DNA from 2 places in the Streptomyces sp. NPDC028368 genome. Region 2 is predicted to be linked to the other one. Evidence: riboswitches for the same ligand, from Rfam matches in the RefSeq annotation. Region 2 holds a riboswitch; the other holds the start of a gene.

Region 1 (4,406 bases), on a different contig from region 2:
AGAAATGCGCGATCCGCAGGTCAGGGCGGCGCTCGCGGAGCATTCCCGGTACCAGCGCCAGGTGATAGTCCTGCACGAGAACGGCCGCACCGGGCGCCGCGGACTCGGCCAGCGCCTCCGCAAAGGCCGCGTTGTACGCCTCGTACGACGCCCATTGCACACGGAATTCCGTGTCGAATGCCGGCTCAAGCGGCGTCTGATACAGCATGTGATGGACGAACCAGAGCACGGAATTGGCAATTCCGTTGTAGGCGGCCGCATACACATCCGCCGGGATATCCAGCATCCGGACACGCTGTCCGCCGGTATCCGCGGGATCGAGGGCACCCCCCGTCCGCCGTACGGCCTCCCGGTCGCCCTCGCCGAGCGCCGCACACACCCACAGCGCATCCGTATCGGGCCCGATGGCCGACAGCCCGGACACCAGCCCGCCGCCGCCCCGCTTGGCGGTCAGCGCGCCGCCCTCCCCGATGGCGTAGGAGACCGGACCGCGATTGGACGCGACCAGAACCTCGGCACCTGACTGGACCACACTGCGCTCGGCGACCGTCTCGGAGACCATGTCGCGAAGGTAACCCGCAACGGATCCGCGCAAACGTACGGAAACCAGCCGAGGGGATGCGGTTCAGGCCGCCCGCCGCTCCGCGTACTCCCTTATCTCCGCCATCGGCGGGCGTTCCTCGGTGTCCACGGCCGTCGTCCGTGGGACGAAGCCGTTCTCGCCGCGCTCGAACTGGGTGAGGCGGGGGCGGATGAGATGGCCGCGGGTCAGGCGGAGCTGGGCGGTGCGGTAGATGGCGGCGGCCATCCGGCCGAGGGCCTGGCTGTCCTGGTGGCGGTGTTTGCGGACGCCGACGTCCACCTGGGCGAGGGCGTCCAGGCCGACCGTGTGCAGGGCGTCGACCAGGAGGCCGAGCTCCACGCCGTAGCCCACCGGGAAGGGGAGGCGTTCCAGGAGGGAGCGGCGGGCCGCGTACTCGCCGCCCAGGGGCTGGACGAACCCGGCCAGCTGCGGCCAGTGGAGGTTGAGGAGCGGCCGGGCCACCAGCTCCGTGACCCGTCCTCCCTGGTCACCGCCCGCAATCGGGCCGCGGTCCGCGCTCCCGTCCCGGTGGCCGCCGGCCTCCAGGGGGCGGTCGTACATCGCCTTGACGAAGTGGACGCCGGGGTCGGTCAGCAGCGGGCCGACGATGCCGGAGACGAAGGTGGACGAGAAGGCGCGCAGGTCGGCGTCGGTGAAGCAGACGATGTCGCCAGTGGTGGCAAGCAGCGAACGCCACAGCACCTCGCCCTTGCCGGGGAGCGCCGGGATGCGGGGCAGTACGGCGTCCCGGTGGACGACACGGGCACCGGCTGCCGCCGCGACCTCGGCGGTACGGTCGGTGGAGCCGGAGTCCAGCACCACCAGCTCGTCCACCAGGGGCACCGCATCGGTCATCAGGTCCTGGCGGATCGCCGCGACGATGGCGCCGACCGTCGCCTCCTCGTTCAGGGCGGGCAGGACGACGCTGACCGTCTGGCCGGTCTGGCGCTTCGCCTCCAGCAGCTGCCCGAGGGGGCGGTCGGCCGCCGACCAGGAGCGGCTGCTGAGCCAGCGCTCCACCTCTTCCAGCACGTCTACGACTCCTCGGTGGCCGCCGGATCTGCGGCCGCTGTGTGATCCATCTCGCGGTTCGGACGACTATCTCAACCGTCAGTGCCTTCGGTTACAGTCTTGAACAACGCGGATGACCGTCGCATGCCGGGGTCACCGCCATAAACGCCTGGGTTTCGGCCCAGTGCCATACCGCTCATCCAGAGGGGCAGAGGGATACGGCCCGTTGAAGCCCCGGCAACCCTCCAGCCGGTCTCCGCCGCAGCTACAGCGCGCGCGAGGCTCCCGGCTAGGGAAGGTGCCAAATCCGTCTCGCGACGAGATGCGTCGCGAGGAAGATGAGGAGAAAGGGCCTCGCCTCCATGGCTGTGCAAGTTACCGAAAACGCCGATGTCACCGAGAACGCGTCCGCCGTCGCTCTGGGTCCGGCCGTCGCCCTCTCCTGCCGCGAGTGCGGACAGCGCTTCCCGCTCGGCCCGATCTTCGCGTGCCAGGAATGTTTCGGGCCGCTCGAAGTGGCGTACGACCTGCCGAGCGGCGACCCCGAAGGGCTGAAGAAGCGGATCGAGGCCGGCCCGAACAACATCTGGCGCTACGCCCCGCTGCTGCCCGTCCCCGCCGATGTGGCCGACAAGCCGAACCTGAACCCCGGCTTCACGAAGCTGGTCAAGGCCGACCGGCTCGCCGCCGAGCTGGGTGTCACCGGCGGTCTGTACGTCAAGGACGACTCCGGTAACCCGACGCACTCCTTCAAGGACCGTGTCGTCGCGATCGCCGTCGAGGCCGCCCGCGCCTTCGGCTTCACCACGCTCTCCTGCTCCTCCACCGGCAACCTCGCGGGCGCGGTCGGCGCCGCGGCCCGGCGTGCCGGTTTCGAGTCCTGCGTCTTCATCCCGCACGACCTGGAGGCCGGCAAGGTCGTCATGGCCGCGGTCTACGGCGGCGACCTGGTCGGCATCGAGGGCAACTACGACGACGTCAACCGCTTCTGCTCGGAGCTCATCGGCGACCCGCTCGGCGAGGGCTGGGGCTTTGTGAACGTCAACCTCCGTCCGTACTACGGCGAGGGTTCCAAGACGCTGGCGTACGAGATCTGTGAGCAGCTGGGCTGGCAGCTCCCGGACCAGATCGTCATCCCCATCGCGTCCGGCTCGCAGCTGACGAAGATCGACAAGGGGCTCAAGGAGCTGATCCAGCTCGGCCTGGTCGAGGACAAGCCGTACAAGATCTTCGGCGCCCAGGCGGAGGGCTGCTCGCCGGTCTCGGCCGCCTTCAAGGCCGGGCACGACGTCGTACGCCCCCAGAAGCCGAACACCATCGCCAAGTCGCTGGCGATCGGCAACCCGGCCGACGGGCCGTATGTCCTGGACATCGCGCGCCGTACGGGCGGTGCGGTGGAGGATGTCAACGACGAGCAGGTCGTGGACGCCATCAGGCTGCTGGCGCGGACGGAGGGGATCTTCGCGGAGACCGCGGGCGGTGTGACCGTCGGCGTCACCAAGAAGCTCATCGAGGAAGGTCTGCTCGACCCGACCCTGACCACCGTCGTCCTCAACACCGGTGACGGCCTCAAGACGCTTGACGCCGTCGCATCCGGGCCCACGGCCACCATCCGGCCCAACCTGGACGCGTTCCGCGCGGCCGGTCTGGCCGGCTGAGCCCCGGTCCGCCCGCACCTCCTGAACTCGTATCCCGCAGTCGCTGGAAGGCAGAACCCATGAGCGTCAAGGTCCGCATCCCCACCATCCTCCGCACCTACACCAGTGGCCAGGCCGAGGTGCCCGCCGAGGGCGCGACCCTCTCCGAGGTGATCTCCGACCTGGAGAAGAACCACACCGGCATCGCGGCCCGAGTGCTGGACGACGCGGGCAAGCTGCGGCGGTTCGTGAACGTCTACGTCAACGACGACGACGTCCGCTTCGAGCAGGGCCTGGAGACGCCGACGCCGGAGGGCGCGGGCATCTCCATCATCCCGGCGGTGGCCGGAGGCTGCTGAAGGGCCGGCGACCAGCCGCGGCTCAGGCGCTGAAATGCGCCATCTCTCGCCTTGAGTGACGGAAATTGCCCCATCCGCCCAAAAGCGGATGGGGCAATTCCGTGTCGTGAAAGGCGATACCATGAGGGCGATCTCCTTCGTGCGAGCCCTCGTACCACTCCCGTATGACCCTCGTGCAACTCTGCGCGCGTGCCGAACGCATATGTGATCGCGATCAGTTGTGCCCAAAGCGTGTGCAGCATTTGCCGGATATCTGAGCTATGCCCGGCCCGACTTGCCCCGGCGTAACGGGACTTCACCGCATAATTGCCGATTCTCCGGCGCCATAATTCTCGTCCGATTGACCTGTTGCGCTGGGCATTGGTGCAGATACATTCAGCGGCGGTCGACGCGTTCCGGCGCACACCCCGCGGGCCTCTCGGGGGGTGAGGTCTGACCCGGGTCCGCGGAGTGCGGTCCTGCGCAAGGGCCAGTAATAGGGGAGTTAGGCATGGCTCAGGGCACCGTCAAGTGGTTCAACGCGGAGAAGGGGTACGGCTTCATCGCGGTCGACGGTGGTGCGGATGTATTCGTCCACTACAGCGCGATCCAGATGGACGGTTACCGCACCCTTGAGGAGGGTCAGCGAGTCGAGTTCGAGATCTCGCAGGGCCAGAAGGGGCCGCAGGCGGACATGGTCCGGGTGGCCGCCTGAGGCGCCGACCGACTGCAGCGTTGGGAAGGCCCGCACCCTTGAGAGGGTGCGGGCCTTCTGGCGTGCGAGGGGTGGCAGCCCCTTCGGTCGCTTGCTCCCACCCGTCACCCGACCACCACCCC
Region 2 (4,406 bases):
GGGAGTGGAACTTCTGGGGCCACACCGTCAACTTCGGTGTGCTGATCCCGATTCTGGTCTTCCCCCTGGTCCTGGTCGCCATCGCGGTCTACCCGTTCGTCGAGTCCTGGGTCCGCGGCGACAAGCGCGAGCACCACATCCTGGACCGCCCGCGCAACGTCCCGACCCGCACCGGCTTCGGCGTCGCCTGGCTGATCGCGTACTTCGTGATGCTGATCGGTGGCGGCAACGACCTGTGGGCGACGCACTTCCACCTGTCGCTCAACTCGCTCACCTGGTTCGTCCGGATCGGCTTCTTCGTCCTTCCGGTGCTGGGCTTCATCGCCACCAAGCGGATCTGTCTGGGTCTGCAGCGGCGCGACAAGGACAAGGTGCTGCACGGCCGCGAGTCGGGCATCATCAAGCGCCTGCCGCACGGTGAGTTCGTCGAGGTCCACGAGCCGCTCGGCCAGGAGCAGCTGCACGTGCTCACCCAGCACGAGCAGCCCGCACCCCTCGAGCTGGGCCCGGAGGTCGACGAGAACGGCGTCCGCCGCAAGCTCAGCCGGTCGCAGAAGCTGCGTGCCAAGCTCTCCAAGACCTACTACGGCGAGGACAACGTCATCCCCAAGCCGACGGTCGAGGAGTACCAGGAGATCACCAGCGGCCACGGCCACCACTGATCACCGCAGCGCGCTAGCGCGCACCAGGTAGTACGCCACCCAGAGGGCCCCGTCTGACCAGTGGACGGGGCCCTCCGGCATGCCCGGGGGCTCGATAGGGTGAGGTCACAGGCAGTAGAGAAGACCAGGAGTGTGGACCATGAACGTTGTGACCCCGGTCGGCGGCGACAGCGTGGCGGCCCACACCTGGCCGGGCGTCCTCAACGCCCTGCTCGACGGCCATGACCTCGCGGCGGACGACACCGCATGGGCGATGGACAAGATCATGCGGGGCGAGGCCACCGACGCCCAGATCGCCGGCTTCGCGGTGGCGCTGCGGGCCAAGGGCGAGACCGTCGCGGAGATCTCCGGACTGGTGCGCACGATGTATGCGCACGCCCGGCTGATCGAGGTGCCCGGGCCGAGCGTGGACATCGTCGGCACCGGCGGCGACGGCGCCAAGACCGTCAACATCTCCACGATGTCCTCGATCGTGGTGGCCGGCACCGGCGCCAAGGTCGTCAAGCACGGCAACCGCGCCGCGTCCTCGGCCAGCGGCGCCTCCGACGTGCTGGAGAAGCTCGGCGTCAATCTCGACCTCACCCCGCAGCGGGTCACCGAGGTCGCCCAGGAAGCGGGCATCACCTTCTGCTTCGCGGTGAAGTTCCACCCGGCGCTGCGCCATGTCGCCAACGCCCGCGGCCAGCTCGGCATCCGTACGACCTTCAACCTGCTGGGCCCGCTGACCAACCCCGCCAAGGTCCGCGCCCAGGCCACCGGCGTCGCCGATGCGCGGATGGCGCCGATCCTGGCCGGGGTGCTGGCCGAGCGCGGCTCGTCGGCGCTGGTGTTCCGCGGCGACGACGGCCTGGACGAGCTGACCACCACCGCCACCTCCCGGGTGTGGATCGTCCGCGACGGCACGGTCACCGAGGAGCCCTTCGACCCCCGGGACGTCGGCATCGACCTCGTCCCGGTCGAGGCGCTGCGCGGCGCGGACGCCTCGTACAACGCTGATGTGGCCCGCCGGCTGCTGGACGGCGAGCGGGGGCCGGTGCGCGACGCGGTGCTGCTGAACGCCGCGGCGGCGCTGGTGGCCCTGGAGCCGTCCCAGGCGCCCCTGACGGAGCAGATCCGGGCCGGTATCGACAAGGCCGCCGCCGCCATCGACTCCGGTGCGGCCAAGCGGGCCCTGGAGCGCTGGGTGGCCGCCAGCAACGCCTGAGCGCGCCGTTACGCAGGGTGTGACGCAAGCCCCGGTCCGGTATCCGGACCGGGGCTTGCGCGTCTTTGATCGTGTGGCATCATTCTGCGCAGGTCACGAGTGACAGCGACATAGGCCCCGGCCCGCTGTCCGGCAACCCTCCGTCCGTGGCGGGGTGCCCCGGGTGATGACCAGGCCGTAGGCAGCGAGGTCTACGGCAAGCGCGGATCCCTCGCCAGGGATCCTGGTCCTCGAGGGAGCATTTTCCGTGATTCAGCGAATGCGATAGGGCCGTCGGCCCCTTTTCCGCACCCCTTTTTCTTTCCGCCGCGGCCGCTTCGCCGTGCCCTTTCGCGCACGCGCCCCTGCCCGGCCGCGGTAATTCGCTTGCCTCTCACGGGAGTTCGCCATGTCTGTTTCCGCCGTTGCCGCCGACCGTTCCGTTTGTGCCCCGCTGCCGGTTCTGGGCCGGGATGTCCTCGTCCCGCTCGTGACCGGCGGCGAGGTCGACTACGCCGCACTGGACTACGCCGCCAGCGCCCCCGCCCTGCAGCGGGTCTGGGACGACGTGGCCGCCTACGCCCCGTATTACGGCAGCGTGCACCGCGGCGCCGGATACCTCTCGCAGCTGTCCACCGACCTCTTCGAGAACAGCCGCACGACCATCGCCGACTTCCTCGGCTGCCGCGCCGACGACCAGGTGGTCTTCACCCGCTCCACCACCGACTCGCTCAACCTGCTCGCCGCCGTACTCCCGCAGAACACCCGGGTGTTCGTCTTCGAGACCGAGCACCATGCCTCGCTGCTGCCGTGGGAACAGCGCGCGGACACCGCCGTGACGTACCTGAACGCGCCGCGTACCCCGCAGCAGGCGGTGGACACCCTGGAGCAGGCGCTGGCGGCGCGGGAGCCCTACGGTCCCGCGCTGGTGTGTGTCACCGGCGCCTCGAACGTCACCGGCGAGCTGTGGCCCGTACGGGAACTGGCCGCCGCGGCACACGCCCACGGCGCCCGGATCGTCCTCGACGCGGCGCAGCTCGCCCCGCACCACCCCGTCGACATCGCGGAACTGGACGTCGACTGGGTCGCCTTCTCCGGCCACAAGCTGTACGCGCCGTTCGGCGCCGGCGTGCTGGCCGGCCGCGCGGACTGGCTGCAGGACGCCGAGCCGTACCTGGCGGGCGGCGGCGCCAGCCGTAAGGTCTCGCGGCGTACGGACGGCGGCGTGGACGTCGAGTGGCACACCACCGCCGCCCGGCACGAGGCCGGCTCGCCGAACGTCATCGGCGCCTACTCCATCGCCTCCGCCTGCCAGGCCCTGACCGAGGCCGGTTTCGACCAGCTGGTCGCCCGCGAGCAGGCGCTGATCACCCGCGTCCGGGAGGGCCTCGCCGAGGTGCCCGCGGTCAAGGTCCTCTCCCTCTTCGGCGACGACGCCCCGCGCGTGGGTGTGCTCTCCTTCGTCGTCGAGGGCTGGAACAGCTCGCACTTCGCGGCCGCGCTGTCGGCGGAGTACGGCATCGGCGTCCGGGACGGCCTGTTCTGCGCGCACCCGCTCGTCCGGACCCTGCTGGGCAGCGAGCCGCAGGAGCCGGGGGAGTGCGGCGCCCCGGAGGCGGCCCCCGGCGAGCGCTCCCTGAACGCCATCCGCGTCAGCCTGGGCGTTGGCACGCCGGATGAGCACGTCGACCGCTTCGTCCGCGCGGTCAAGGAACTGGTGGCAGACGGCGCGCGGTGGAACTACCGCACGGAGGACGGCCGTTGCGTTCCCGCGCGGAGCGCGGGGTAGTTCTCCCCACGTTGTCGGCTTTCCCGCCGTGGTGGTTTCGCGTCGTTGCTCCCCCACTGCCTAAAGGGCGTGGGAGGTACCCCCACGCGGCGGGCGTGGGTTTGTCGGGTGCGGTGCCACGCCTCCGGACTCCGTCCTGCGGCGCGGCCCCTCCCACGGGTGGGTGGAAAAAGGCGGGTCGGTGGGGGCGTGCGTTGAGGGTTTGTTGCGCCTGTGATCCACAGGGCGCGGCTGACCACTGACGTGCATGCCCACCGGCCTTTCTTTTTCCCACCCTCAACGGGGAGGGGGCGGGCCGTAGCGGCGGAGCCGTGTAGGTCCGGTCCCGCAGCCGAACAGCCCCGCGCAGCGGACACCGCCCGCCGCGTGGGGGTACCTCCCACGCCCTTTAGGCAGTGGGGGAGCAACGGCGACAAAGCCACCACGGCGGGACGGCCGACAACGTGGGGCCAAAGCCAAGCGCAGCGGCTACGCGTCAAGGCCAATCGAGAAGGCGGCCTCGAGGTCGTGCTGGGAGTACGTGCGGAAGGCGATGTGCGTCTCGGTGGAGGCGACGCCGGGGACCTTGCTGATCCGGCCGGGGATGACATCGGCGAGGTCGTCGTGGGCGGGGACCCGCACCATCGCGATCAGGTCGTGCGCACCGGTGACGGAGTAGACCTCGCTGACCCCCTCCAAGGCGGCGATCTTCTCGGCGATCTCCGGGATCTGGTCCACGCTGGTCTTGATGAGCACGATCGAAGTGATCACGGCTGGCTCTCTCCCTCGGTCG

Evidence for each region. A riboswitch is a leader RNA that binds a small molecule or an ion and turns the genes downstream of it on or off. The one in region 2 is predicted to bind S-adenosylmethionine.
Region 1: linked by a shared signal. The riboswitch ahead of thrC (threonine synthase) and the one ahead of ACZ4S3_RS05370 (aminotransferase class V-fold PLP-dependent enzyme) in region 2 are both predicted to bind S-adenosylmethionine.

Annotation. Positions count from the first base shown of each region.
Region 1 is NZ_JBVHTY010000013.1:161,027-165,432, reverse strand. Features, by position in the region: gene ACZ4S3_RS27870 (alpha,alpha-trehalose-phosphate synthase (UDP-forming)) at 1-562, opposite strand, end outside; gene ACZ4S3_RS27865 (glucosyl-3-phosphoglycerate synthase) at 626-1,615, opposite strand; SAM riboswitch class I at 1,788-1,939, shown strand; gene thrC (threonine synthase) at 1,957-3,252, shown strand; gene ACZ4S3_RS27855 (MoaD/ThiS family protein) at 3,312-3,590, shown strand; gene ACZ4S3_RS27850 (cold-shock protein) at 4,081-4,284, shown strand.
Region 2 is NZ_JBVHTY010000002.1:412,261-416,666, forward strand. Features, by position in the region: gene qcrB (cytochrome bc1 complex cytochrome b subunit) at 1-662, shown strand, start outside; gene trpD (anthranilate phosphoribosyltransferase) at 802-1,866, shown strand; SAM riboswitch class IV at 1,958-2,075, shown strand; gene ACZ4S3_RS05370 (aminotransferase class V-fold PLP-dependent enzyme) at 2,255-3,634, shown strand; gene ACZ4S3_RS05375 (Lrp/AsnC family transcriptional regulator) at 4,103-4,384, opposite strand; gene ACZ4S3_RS05380 (rhomboid family intramembrane serine protease) at 4,381-4,406, opposite strand, start outside.